DNA from 3 places in the Streptomyces sp. NBC_00557 genome. Region 3 is predicted to be linked to each of the others. Evidence: predicted binding sites of a transcription regulator. Region 3 holds the regulator's gene; each other region holds the start of a gene.

Region 1 (4,469 bases), 3.7 Mb from region 3:
CTCGCCTGGCGGGCCGTCAGGAAGGGCCTACGGCGGCGGATACGGGACCGAGCCGGGCGGAGACGGTTTCCCGGCCCGGCGGATGGCCGGCGCCGACGGCAAGCCGGACAAGTCCCCCATGTCGGCGGAGCCGCGCCTACTAAGCCGGGCGCCTAGGTGCCGCTCGCGCTGTGAGGGATGTCACCGTGACCACCTCGTGTGCCGGTGACGCCTTTCCCCTTCTGTCCGTCACGGGGAATATGGGCGCCTGTACGTCGGTTGTCCCTTAATGGAGGTCCCGGTCAGGGGGACTTCCGGAACGCCGACGGACCGTCGTACGAGCGGTCCCGGAGCCTTTCGGAAGGAGATGATCGGAAATGACGCTTCCTGTGCGGCACGAGCAGGGCAGTGCGGTCTGGGACCCGTTCAGGGAGTTCCAGGACCTGTACGACCGGATGGGCCGGCTGTGGCAGACGGCCGTCCCCGGTGGCGGTGGCCTGGCCGGTCAGGCGTGGGCGCCGCCGGCCGATCTGGAGGAGACCGACGACGCCTACCTCCTCGAGGTCGATCTGCCCGGTGTGAAGAAGGACGACATCCGGGTCGAGCTGAACGCCGGCGAGCTGTCGGTGCACGGCGAGATCGAGGAGAAGGAGCGCACCGGCGTGCTGCGCCACCGCACCCGGCGCACCGGCCGGTTCGACTGCCGGGTGACGCTGCCGCAGGACACCGACGAAGAGCACATCAGCGCCGAACTCGCCGACGGCGTGCTGACCGTCACCGTCCCCAAGGCGCAGAAGGCCAAGCCCCGGCGCATCGAGATCACCGGCTGACGGCCGTGCCCGCACCCGGCGACCGAGCCCGCCCGTCGCGGCGGGCTCGGTGTGCGTCCGGCCAGGCGTGTCGCCCGGCGTCCGGAAGGAATCCCCGGCGAGAATGTCGCCGCTGACACCGGTACGACACAGCAGGAGCGAGCGTGGCGCAGGGCACCGTCAAGTGGTTCAACGCCGACAAGGGCTTCGGTTTCATCGAGCAGGACAGCGGTCCCGACCTCTTCGTGCACTACTCCGAGATCAAGGCCACCGGCTTCCGGAGCCTGGAGGAGGGCCAGCGGGTCGAGTACGAGGTCACCCAGGGCCACAAGGGCCCCCAGGCCAGTGCCGTCACCGTCCTCTGATCCGGCTCCGCCCCGCTCGCCGCATGACGCAGCGCACCGGCTCGTGACCCGAGAGGGGGCGTGATGCGAGGCCCCGGTCCGTGTTCAGAAGGTTCGCGTGATTGAAGAGCCGTCCGCGCCGTGACGGGCGCCGGCGCGCGCCGCGAGGCGGGTGTCCGCGGTCCTGTGCGGAGACCGCCGGGCACCCGCCCCGGGCCGTCACCGGACGGCGACGGTCACAGATCGGCGCCGGCGCCGGCGCCGGCCTTCTCCTTCTCCTCGGGCTTGTCGGCGATGACGGCCTCGGTGGTCAGGAACAGCGCGGCGATGGACGCGGCGTTCTGCAGCGCGGAGCGGGTCACCTTCGCCGGGTCGATGATGCCGGCGGCCAGCATGTCCACGTACTCGCCGGTCGCGGCGTTCAGGCCGTGGCCGACGGGCAGCGTACGGACCTTCTCCACCACGACACCGCCCTCCAGGCCGGCGTTGCGGGCGATCTGCTGCAGCGGGGCGGTCAGCGCGCGGCGGACCATCTCCACACCGGTCCGCTCCTCGTCGTCCACCTCCAGCTTCTCGAACGCCTTCTCCGACGCCTGGAGCAGGGCCACGCCGCCACCGGCGACGATGCCCTCCTCGACGGCGGCCTTGGCGTTGCGGACGGCGTCCTCGATGCGGTGCTTGCGCTCCTTGAGCTCCACCTCGGTGGCGGCGCCCGCCTTGATGACCGCGACACCGCCGGCGAGCTTCGCCAGGCGCTCCTGCAGCTTCTCGCGGTCGTAGTCGGAGTCCGTGCGCTCGATCTCGGCGCGGATCTGCTTGACCCGGCCCTCGATCGCGCTGCCGTCGCCGGCGCCCTCCACGATGGTGGTCTCGTCCTTGGTGACGACCACCTTGCGGGCCCGGCCCAGGACGCCCAGGTCGGCGCTCTCCAGCTTCAGGCCGACCTCCTCGGACACGACCGTCGCGCCGGTGAGGATGGCGATGTCGCCGAGCATGGCCTTGCGGCGGTCGCCGAAGCCCGGGGCCTTGACGGCGACGGACTTGAAGGTGCCGCGGATCTTGTTGACGACCAGGGTCGCCAGCGCCTCGCCCTCCACGTCCTCGGCGACGATCAGCAGCGGCCTGCTCTCCTTCATCACCTGCTCCAGCAGCGGCAGCAGGTCCTTCACCGCGCTGATCTTGGAGCCGACCAGCAGGATGTACGGGTCCTCCAGGACCGCTTCCATGCGTTCGGGGTCGGTGACGAAGTAGGGGGAGATGTAGCCCTTGTCGAAGCGCATGCCCTCGGTGAGCTCCAGCTCCAGACCGAAGGTGTTGGACTCCTCGACGGTGATGACGCCTTCCTTGCCGACCTTGTCCATGGCCTCGGCGATCAGCTCGCCGATCAGCCGGTCGCCGCCCGCGGACACCGCGGCGGTGCTGGCGATCTCCTCCTTGGTCTCCAGCTCCTTGGCCTGCTCCAGCACGGCCGTGCAGACGGCCTCCACGGCCTTCTCGATACCGCGCTTCAGAGCCATCGGGTTGGCGCCGGCGGCGACGTTGCGCAGGCCCTCCTTGACCAGGGCCTGGGCGAGAACGGTCGCCGTGGTCGTACCGTCACCGGCGACGTCGTCCGTCTTCTTGGCGACTTCCTTGACCAGCTCGGCGCCGATCTTCTCGTACGGGTCCTGAAGCTCGATCTCCTTGGCGATGGAGACACCGTCGTTGGTGATCGTGGGCGCGCCCCACTTCTTGTCCAGGACCACGTTGCGGCCCTTGGGGCCGAGCGTCACCTTCACGGCGTCCGCGAGCTGGTTCATGCCGCGCTCCAGGGCGCGGCGCGCCTCCTCCTCGTAAGCGATGATCTTGGCACTCATCGGGTGCGAGTCTCCTCCGCATGATCCTGAGTCGACGGCGGCGGACCGGGGTGACGCCCGCGACGATCGCCCACGCGACCGGAGGCTCGCTCACGGCCGCACGAGCACGTCACCCGACCCAGCCGTTGGCACTCTCGAGGGGAGAGTGCCAAGTGTTCGTTTAGCACTTCGGGATGCCCGACGGCAAGGGAACCCGGCCCGCGCCACGCCGCACGGTACGGCGGCCGGGCGGGCCGGCCACGTCCCTGTTCTCAGCCGACCGCGGACTTGTCGTCGTCGACGATCTCGGCGTCCACGACCTCGTCCTCGGACGCGTCGCCGGCCGTACCGCCGGTGGCCGACGCCCCGGACGCACCCGCCGGCTGCTCGGCCCGCGTCCTGTCGTACAGGGCCGCACCGAGCTTCTGCGCGGCCTGCGCCGTACGGTCGATCGCCTGCCGGATCGCCGCCGTCTCCGCGCTGTCGTCCTTCAGCTTCTCCTTCAGATCGGCCAGCGCGGTCTCGGTCTCGTTCTTCGCGTCCGCCGGGATCTTGTCGGGGTTGTCCCTGATGAGCTTCTCGGTGGAGTAGACGAGCTGTTCGGCCTGGTTGCGGGTCTCGGCGGCCTCCCGGCGCCGGCGGTCCTCCTCGGCGTGCTGCTCGGCCTCGCGGACCATGCGGTCGATGTCGTCCCGGGGCAGCGCGGAGCCGCCGGTGACGGTCATCTTCTGCTCCTTGCCGGTGCCCAGGTCCTTGGCGGAGACGTGCATGATGCCGTTGGCGTCGATGTCGAAGGCGACCTCGATCTGCGGCACTCCGCGCGGGGCGGGCGCGATGCCGGTCAGCTCGAACATGCCGAGCTTCTTGTTGTACGCGGCGATCTCCCGTTCGCCCTGGTAGACCTGGATGGTCACCGAGGGCTGGTTGTCCTCGGCGGTGGTGAAGATCTCCGAACGGCGGGTCGGGATCGTGGTGTTGCGCTCGATCAGCTTGGTCATGATGCCGCCCTTGGTCTCGATGCCGAGGGACAGCGGGGTGACGTCGAGCAGCAGGACGTCCTTGACCTCGCCCTTGAGGACACCGGCCTGCAGGCTGGCGCCCATGGCCACGACCTCGTCGGGGTTGACGCCCTTGTGCGGGTCCTTGCCGGTCAGTTCCCGCACCAGCTCGGTGACGGCGGGCATACGGGTCGAGCCGCCCACCAGGATGACGTGGTTGATGTCGGAGACCTTGATCCCGGCGTCCTTGATCGCGTTGTGGAACGGCGCCTTGCAGCGGTCCAGCAGATCCGCCGTGAGCTGCTGGAACTGGGCGCGCGTCAGCTTTTCGTCCAGGTGCAGCGGGCCCTCGGCGGACGCCGTGATGTACGGCAGGTTGATCGTCGTCTCCGACGAGCTGGACAGCTCGATCTTCGCCTTCTCGGCGGCCTCGCGCAGCCGCTGCACGGCCATCTTGTCCTGGGACAGGTCCACGCCGTAGTGGTTCTTGAACTGCTTCACCAG
Region 2 (4,469 bases), 2.2 Mb from region 3:
CGCGGTCCCAGTCGGAGTCGGTGTTCTCGATCTCGGCCTTGATCTGCGCGACGCGGCCCTGCACGTCCTCGGACTTGCCGGCGCCGTCGACGATCGTGGTGTCGTCCTTGGTGACCGTCACGCGGCGGGCGGAGCCCAGCACGTCCAGGCCGACCTGGTCGAGCTTGAGGCCGACCTCCTCGGAGATGACGGTGGCGCCGGTGAGGACGGCCATGTCCTGCAGCATCGCCTTGCGGCGGTCGCCGAAGCCGGGGGCCTTCACCGCGACGGCGTTGAAGGTGCCGCGGATCTTGTTGACGACCAGGGTCGACAGGGCCTCGCCCTCGACGTCCTCGGCGATGATCAGCAGCGGCTTGGAGGAGCCGGCCTGGATGACCTTCTCCAGCAGCGGCAGCAGGTCCGCGATGGCGGAGATCTTGCCCTGGTGGATCAGGATGTACGGGTCGTCGAGGACGGCCTCCATGCGCTCCTGGTCCGTCACGAAGTACGGCGACAGGTAGCCCTTGTCGAAGGCCATGCCCTCGGTGAAGTCGAGCTCCAGACCGAAGGTGTTGGACTCCTCGACGGTGATGACGCCGTCCTTGCCGACCTTGTCCATCGCCTCGGCGATCAGCTCGCCGACCTGCTGGTCCTGGGCGGACAGCGCGGCGACGGCGGCGATGTCGGACTTCTCGTCGATCGGGCGGGCCGAGGCGAGCAGCTCGTCGGAGACGGCCTTGACCGCGGCGTCGATGCCCTTCTTCAGAGCGGCCGGGGAGGCGCCGGCGGCGACGTTCTTCAGGCCCTCGCGGACCAGCGCCTGGGCGAGCACGGTGGCGGTGGTGGTGCCGTCACCCGCGATGTCGTTGGTCTTGGTCGCCACCTCCTTCACCAGCTGCGCGCCGAGGTTCTCGTACGGGTCCTCGATCTCGACCTCGCGGGCGATCGTGACACCGTCGTTGGTGATGGTGGGGGCGCCGAACTTCTTGTCGATGACGACGTTGCGGCCCTTCGGGCCGATCGTCACCTTCACCGTGTCGGCCAGCTTGTTGACGCCGCGCTCGAGGGCGCGACGGGCGTCCTCGTCGAACTTCAGGATCTTCGCCATGACAGCGGGAGCCCTCTCGGAAATCTGTGGGTGGTGAGACAACTGCGCCCCGGGCGCCCGGCTTCGTTATCGGTCGCGGGGGCCAGGGGCGCAGCTCAAGAGCAGAAGGTGCTCGAGGTGATCACTTCTCGATGACCGCGAGCACGTCGCGGGCCGAGAGGACGAGGTACTCCTCGCCGTTGTACTTCACCTCGGTGCCGCCGTACTTGCTGTAAAGGACGACGTCGCCGACCTTGACGTCGAGCGGAAGGCGCTCGCCGTTCTCGAAGCGGCCCGGGCCCACGGCGAGGACGGCGCCCTCCTGGGGCTTCTCCTTCGCGGTGTCCGGGATGACCAGGCCAGAGGCGGTGGTCTGCTCCGCATCCAGCGGCTGGACCACGATGCGGTCCTCGAGCGGCTTGATGGCAACCTTGGAGCTGGTGGTCGTCACGATCCGACCTCCCCCTTCGGAGATCTCACGGGGTTAACTGTCTGAGGTGGCGACCAGGTCGATCCGTCGTCGCGGGTGCCGGACCTGCCCGTCGCGTTGTTGGCACTCTCCCTGGGGGAGTGCCAGAGCCGAGACTATGACCGCGATTAGCACTCGGTCAAGCGGAGTGCCAATGCCGTGCGGCGCGTCGGCCGAATCGCGTGCTCCCCCGGCTCCTTTGTGCGCCGGCGCGCCGCGTGCGGAGCGGGTTCGAGCCGCCGATGCGCCCGTCCCATCGGTTCGGGCCGCCGGTGCGCCCGTCCGCCCGGTACGGGCCGCCGATGCGCCCCCTGCCGATCAGTTCAGGTAGTCCTCCAGCCGTCCCACCGTCAGCCCCCGCTGCTGCACCCGGCGCAGCAGCCGGGCCGTGCGCTCGCGCAGGCTCGGGCCCGTCGTCTCGTCGGGGCCGACCAGGATGATGTCGCCGGGGCGCAGCCGGTGCTCGCCGTGGAAGTAGACGAGGTCGGCCGGGGTCATCGCGGCGCGCCACAGGACGACCGCCGAGATGCCGCAGCCGGACGCGGCGTGCAGGGTGGTGGCGTCGTACGAGCCGTAGGGCGGACGGAAGAGACGGGGGCGTACGCCGAGGCGGGCGGCGAGCCGGTCCTGCTGGCCGCAGATCTCGGCCCGCTGCCCGGCGTACGGCAGCCCGGCCAGCGCGCGGTGGTCGACGGTGTGGTTCTCGATGCCGGCGCCCAGCCGGCGCAGGCGGGCGAAGTGGCCGTAGCCGGGGCCGGCGATGCTGTCGGTGAGGAACATGCTGACCGGCAGCCCCAGTTCCCGGACCATGTCGACGAAGCGGGGGTCCCGGTCGGCGCCGTCGTCGTAGGTGAGGAAGACGACCCGGTCGCGGGTGGGGATGTGGTCGACGACGCGGGGCAGGGGCCGGCCGGCCGTACCCGGGGGCAGGGGCAGGGCGCGGGCGTCGGGTCGCGGCGGGCGGGCGAGGGGCTCGGCCAGGCCCCAGCGGCGGTAGTTCTCGTCCGGGGCGGCGCCGTGCGGCCGTACCCCCTCGGCGGCCTTCCTGCCGAGCCGCTCGATGGGGTCGACGGACTGGGCGCAGCCGGCCAGGAGGAGGGCCGAGGCGAGGAGCGCGAGGGCGCGCCGGGCGGTGCGGCACCGTCCGGAACGGGTTCTCCCGTGTCGTGCCCCCGGCCTCACAGGTAGTCCTCCAGGCGGGCCACGGCGTAGCCCTCGCGCGTGACCTTGTTCAGGAAGCGGCGCATGTCGTCGGTCATCGTGCCGTTCCAGTCGGAGCGGCCGCGGAAGTGGGTGAGGACGATGTCGCCGCGGTGGATCCGCTGGTCCTCCTCGCGGTACTCCCAGTGGTCGACGAAGACCTCCTCGTTCCAGATCGGCGCGTACGTGATGCCGCAGGACTTGGCGGCGCGCAGGGTGTCCTGGTTGTAGTTGCCGTACGGCGGCCGGAAGAGCGTCGGGCGCCTGCCGAACCGCCGCTCCATGATGTCCTGCATGGCGCAGATCTCGGTCCTCTGCTGCTCGTAGGACAGACCCGGCAGGTAGGGGTGGTGCAGGGTGTGGTTGTTCAGGGTGTGGCCGTAGGACTGCATCCTGCGGAAGTACCCGTAGTCGTCCTTGATCAGGTAGTTGCTGAGGAACGCGGTGTACGGGATCCTCAGGTCCTCCATCATCCGCAGGAAGTCCGGGTCCTTCTCCGCGCCGTCGTCGATCGTGAGGAAGACGATCTTCTGCCGGGTGGGCACGCTGGTGAAGACCGGGGGCAGGTCCCAGTCCTCCTGGTGACTCACCTCGAACCCGGCCCGCGCGGTGATCAGCGGCTTGTGCGCGGGCGGCGGGGGCGGGGTCAGCGGGACCTCGTCGAGCCCCCAGCGCCGGGCGGCGGCGACCAGCCGGGCGTGCTCGGCCCGGCGGGCGTCCTCGGCGGCCCGGCGGGCGCTCTGGGCGCCCGGGTGGGGTCGGGGGCCCGGGGTGTGCGCGGGGCCGCCCTCACCAGGCGCGGGACGGGGCTCGGCGCGGGGCGCGCCGGAGCCGGTACAGCCCGACAGGAGCGCGGAACCCGCCAGCGCGACGGCTCCGCAGACCAGGACCAGACGCGCGAGACGCGTCCGGTTCTTATCGTTTTGTACGACGACTCGCATGATGCCGGATCCTCGCAGGCGCCGCCCCGGAACCCGCGGCAACACCGCCGCCGGCGGCGGGCCGTCCACCGACTGGCCGACAATGACCGGGTGAACGACCTCGCTCTCCTCCTCACCCCCGAAGGCCGTGCCCTCCTCGACGAGGTCCGCGACACCGCCCCGGCCGACGAACTCGCCGTCGCCACCCGGCTGCGCCGCGACCACCCGGCCGCGCTGGTGTCGGCGGCGCTCGGCCAGGCCCGGCTGCGGCAGCGGGCGGCGGCGAAGTTCGGGGCGGCGGACGCGGGGCGGATGTTCTTCACGCCGAACGGGGTCGAGCAGTCGACGCGGGCGAGCGTGGCGGCGTACCGCGCCGAGCGGCTGGCCGGCCTCGGTGTGACCTCGGTGGCCGACCTGTGCTGCGGGATCGGCGGGGACGCGATCGCGTTCGCCCGGGCGGGGATCCGGGTGCTCGCCGTGGACCGGGACCCGCTGACGGCCGCGACGGCGCGGGCGAACGCCGAGGCGCTGGGGCTCGGCGAGCTGATCGAGGTGCGGGAGGCGGACGTCACGCAGGTGGAGACGGGCGGGTACGACGCCGTGTTCGTCGACCCGGCGCGGCGCGGCGGGCGGGGCCGCGTCTTCGACCCCGAGGCCTACTCCCCTCCCCTGTCCTGGGCGGTCGAGGCCGCCCGTACCGCGCCCCGCGCCGCGCTGAAGGTCGCGCCCGGCATCCCGCACGAGGCGGTGCCCGCCGACGCCGAGGCCGAGTGGGTCTCGGACGGCGGCGACGTGAAGGAGGCGGTGCTGTGGT
Region 3 (4,469 bases):
ACTCCTCGACCAGGTCCCCGCAGAAGACCACCTCCCGGTCCCCGGGCACCAGCACCGCCAGATCGTGTCCGGTGTGGCCCGGGCCCACGTTCGCCAGCAGGACCTGGCGGCCGCCGCCGAGGTCCAGGGTCCACTCGCCCGAGACCGGGTGGCCGGGCGGCACGAGCGCGTCCACCGCCTCGTCGGCGTCCGCCACCGCGAGTCCGTTGCGGACGGCGTCCAGGCGCAGCGCCTCGCGTTCGTGGGCGAGGACGGCGTCCAGGCCCACCGCCCCGTACACCTCCGCTCCCGCGAAGGCCGCCGCCCCGAAGACGTGATCGAAGTGGGGGTGGGTCAGCGCGAGATGGGTCACACGGCCGCCGGCCAGTTGCTCGGCCCGGCCCCGGAGCCGGGCGCCCTCGGCGAGACTGGAGCCGGCGTCCACCATCAGCGCCGTGCCCGCCCCGAGGACCAGACCGGCCGTGCAGTCCCAGCCGGGCAGCCGGCACCGGCCGACACCCGCGGCCAGCCGTTCCCAGCCCAGCTCTTCCCAAGTCACCGTCATGCCGCGACGCTATCCGCACGAGCCGCCGTGAGGGCACCGACCTTGCCCCGGGTGTACCCGACAGCCGTACACTGGGCCCGGGACGCTGGCACTCGCATGCGACGAGTGCCAGGCGGACGAACGCAGGACCGAGCGAACCGAGGGGACCACATGCTGGAGGTGCGCGCGAATGCTGAGTGAACGCAGGCTTCAGGTGCTGCGCGCCATCGTCCAGGACTACGTGGGCACCGAGGAGCCGGTCGGGTCGAAGGCCCTGACCGAGCGGCACAACCTCGGCGTGTCCCCGGCGACGGTCCGCAACGACATGGCCGCCCTGGAGGACGAGGGGTACATCGCGCAGCCGCACACCAGCGCGGGGCGCATCCCCACCGACAAGGGCTACCGGCTGTTCGTGGACAAGCTGGCGGGCGTCAAGCCGATGACCGCGCCCGAGCGGCGGGCGATCCAGAACTTCCTGGAGGGCGCCGTCGACCTCGACGACGTCGTGGCGCGCACCGTGCGGCTGCTCGCCCAGCTCACCCGCCAGGTCGCCGTGGTGCAGTACCCGTCCCTGACCCGGTCCACCGTCCGGCACGTGGAGCTGCTCTCGCTCGCCCCCGCGCGTGTGATGCTCGTGCTGATCACGGACACCGGGCGGGTCGAGCAGCGGATGGTCGACTGCCCGGCGCCCTTCGGCGAGGCCTCCCTCGCCGACCTGCGCGCGCGGCTGAACAGCCGGGTCGCGGGCCGCCGGTTCACGGACGTGCCGAAGCTGGTCGAGGACCTGCCGGAGGCCTTCGAGGCCGAGGACCGCGGTACGGTCTCGACGGTGCTCTCCACTCTCCTGGAGACACTCGTCGAGGAGAACGAGGAGCGGCTGATGATCGGCGGCACCGCCAATCTCACCCGCTTCGCGCATGACTTTCCTCTCACGATCCGGCCGGTGCTCGAGGCGCTGGAGGAGCAGGTCGTGCTCCTCAAGCTGCTCGGCGAGGCCAAGGATCCGGGCGTGACGGTGCGCATCGGGCACGAGAACGCCCACGAGGGACTCAACTCCACCTCCGTGGTGTCGGTGGGCTACGGTTCGGGCGGCGAGGCGGTTGCCAAGCTCGGCGTGGTCGGACCGACCCGCATGGACTACCCGGGAACGATGGGAGCGGTACGCGCAGTGGCACGGTACGTCGGACAGATCCTGGCGGAGTCGTAAGTGGCCACGGACTACTACGCCGTTCTCGGCGTGCGCCGCGACGCGTCGCAGGATGAGATCAAGAAGGCGTTCCGCCGGCTCGCCCGCGAGCTGCACCCGGACGTCAACCCGGATCCGAAGACCCAGGAGCGGTTCAAGGAGATCAACGCCGCTTACGAGGTGCTGTCGGACCCGCAGAAGAAGCAGGTCTACGACCTCGGCGGCGACCCGCTCTCGCAGAGCGGCGCCGGCGCGGGCGGCTTCGGGGCCGGCGGCTTCGGCAACTTCTCCGACATCATGGACGCGTTCTTCGGCACGGCGTCGCAGCGCGGCCCGCGCTCGCGCACCCGGCGCGGCCAGGACGCGATGATCCGGATCGAGGTCGAGCTGGACGAGGCGGCCTTCGGGACCACCAAGGACATCCAGGTCGACACCGCGGTCGTCTGCAACACCTGCAACGGCGAGGGCGCGGCGCCGGGCACGTCCGCCCAGACGTGCGACATGTGCCGGGGCCGGGGTGAGGTCTCGCAGGTCACCCGGTCCTTCCTGGGCCAGGTCATGACCTCGCGGCCGTGCCCCCAGTGCCAGGGCTTCGGCACCGTGGTGCCGACCCCGTGCCCCGAGTGCGCGGGCGACGGCCGGGTCCGCTCCCGGCGCACCCTCACCGTGAAGATCCCGGCCGGTGTCGACAACGGCACGCGGATCCAGCTCGCCGGCGAGGGAGAGGTCGGGCCGGGCGGCGGTCCCGCCGGTGACCTGTACGTCGAGATCCACGAGCTGCCGCACCCGACCTTCCAGCGGCGCGGCGACGACCTGCACTGCACGGTGACGATCCCGATGACGGCCGCGGCGCTCGGCACCAAGGTGCCGCTGGAGACCCTGGACGGCATGGAGGAGGTCGACATCCGGCCCGGCACCCAGTCCGGCCAGTCGATCCCGCTGCACAACCGGGGTGTCACGCACCTGCGCGGCGGCGGCCGGGGCGACCTGATCGTCCACGTCGAGGTCCAGACCCCGACCAAGCTCGACCCCGAACAGGAACGCCTCCTGCGCGAGCTGGCCAAGCTCCGCGGCGAGGAACGCCCCCAGGGGCAGTTCCAGCCCGGGCAGCAGGGGCTGTTCTCGCGGTTGAAGGATGCGTTCAACGGGCGCTGAGGTGAGGCGCTGAGACGCTGGGTACGGGGTGTTTTCCGCACCCCGTATGCCAGCGGTTCATGCCGTCGCAAGCCCGATTCGGACTCTTTCACAGGACGTGACAACATGCGGTCATGTCCTCCGCGCTGACCGATCTCCTCCTGCACCCGATCGTGCAGGCCCCCATGGCGGGCGGTGTCTCCGTCCCGCAACTCGCCGCCGCCGTCTCCGAGGCCGGTGGCCTCGGGTTTCTCGCCGCCGGGTACAAGACCGCCGACGGCATGTACCAGGAGATCAAGCAGCTGCGGAGCCTCACCGCCCGCCCCTTCGGCGTGAACGTGTTCATGCCCCAGCCCGAATATGCCGAGTCCGGTGCGGTCGAGGTCTACGCCCACCAGCTGGCCGGCGAGGCCGCCTGGTACGAGACCGAGCTGGGCGACCCGGACAGCGGCCGGGACGACGGCTTCGACGCCAAGCTCGCCGTGCTCCTCGACAACCCGGTGCCGGTGGTCTCCTTCCACTTCGGCGTGCCGAGCCCCGAGGTGTTCGACAGCCTGCGCCGGGCCGGCACCTGCACGCTGGTCACGGCCACCACCGCCGAGGAGGCCCGCGCGGTGGAGCGGGCCGGTGCGGACGCGGTGATCGCGCAGGGCGTGGAGGCCGGCGGTCACCAGGGCACCCACCGCGACGTCCCCGAGAACGACGGCGCCGGCATCGGCCTGCTGTCGCTCGTCGCGCAGATCCGCGAGGCCGTGGACATCCCGGTCGTCGCCGCCGGCGGCATCATGCGGGGCAGCCAGATCGCCGCGGTCCTCGCGGCCGGCGCGAGCGCGGCCCAGCTCGGCACCGCCTTCCTCGCCACCCCGGAGTCCGGCGCCCATGCCGTGCACAAGCAGGCGCTGACCAACCCCCTGTTCACGCACACCGAGCTGACCCGCGCGTTCTCCGGGCGGCCGGGGCGCGGACTGGTCAACCGGTTCCTGCGCGAGCACGGCCCGTACGCCCCCGCCGCCTACCCGGACGTCCACCACCTCACCTCGCCGCTGCGCAAGGCCGCCGCGAAGGCCGGGGACGCGCAGGGCATGGCGCTGTGGGCGGGGCAGGGACACCGGCTGGCCCGCGCGCTGCCCGCCGCGGAGCTGGTGGAGGTGCTGGCCGCCGAACTCGACGCCGCCCGGACAGCGTTGTCGGCCAAGGGCGGACTGGGCGGCCCGGGCCGACTGGGCGGCCGGCGATGACCGCGCCGGTGTTCGTCGTCGACTCGCTCGAGGGCGTGGGCCCCGGCTCGGTCGTCGACGTCACGGGCCCCGAGGGACGGCACGCGGTCTCCGTACGGCGCCTGCAGCCCGGCGAGCAGGTGGTGCTCACGGACGGCAGGGGACGCGGGGCCGCCGGGGTCGTCGTCGGCGTGTCCGGCAAGGACCACCTGGTGGTCGAGCCCCACGAGTTCCCGGTGGAGCCGGAGCCCAGCCCCCGGATCACCGTCGTGCAGGCGCTGCCGAAGGGCGACCGGGGCGAACTCGCCGTCGAGACGATGACGGAGACCGGCGTCGACGCGATCGTGCCCTGGCAGGCCGCCCGCTGCATCACCCAGTGGAAGGGCGAGCGCGGCCAGAAGGCGCTCGC

The links. The regulator HrcA, encoded in region 3, represses chaperone genes, less so after heat shock. The targets are predictions, from matches to a motif close to TTNGCACTCNGNNNNNCNGAGTGCNAA.
Region 1: a site for HrcA is predicted at 3,114-3,140, ahead of groL (chaperonin GroEL). Genes of this name have one in related genera too.
Region 2: a site for HrcA is predicted at 1,664-1,690, ahead of groES (co-chaperone GroES). Genes of this name have one in related genera too.

What each region holds. Positions count from the first base shown of each region.
Region 1 covers NZ_CP107796.1:1,769,599-1,774,067, reverse strand. The annotation lists gene OG956_RS07135 (Hsp20/alpha crystallin family protein) at 357-809, shown strand; gene OG956_RS07130 (cold-shock protein) at 953-1,153, shown strand; gene groL (chaperonin GroEL) at 1,369-2,988, opposite strand; gene dnaK (molecular chaperone DnaK) at 3,240-4,469, opposite strand, start outside.
Region 2 covers NZ_CP107796.1:3,293,327-3,297,795, forward strand. The annotation lists gene groL (chaperonin GroEL) at 1-1,087, opposite strand, end outside; gene groES (co-chaperone GroES) at 1,209-1,517, opposite strand; gene OG956_RS13815 (polysaccharide deacetylase family protein) at 1,854-2,717, opposite strand; gene OG956_RS13820 (polysaccharide deacetylase family protein) at 2,714-3,676, opposite strand; gene OG956_RS13825 (THUMP-like domain-containing protein) at 3,767-4,469, shown strand, end outside.
Region 3 covers NZ_CP107796.1:5,475,069-5,479,537, forward strand. The annotation lists gene OG956_RS23890 (MBL fold metallo-hydrolase) at 1-544, opposite strand, end outside; gene hrcA (heat-inducible transcriptional repressor HrcA) at 714-1,730, shown strand; gene dnaJ (molecular chaperone DnaJ) at 1,731-2,864, shown strand; gene OG956_RS23905 (nitronate monooxygenase) at 2,978-4,081, shown strand; gene OG956_RS23910 (16S rRNA (uracil(1498)-N(3))-methyltransferase) at 4,078-4,469, shown strand, end outside.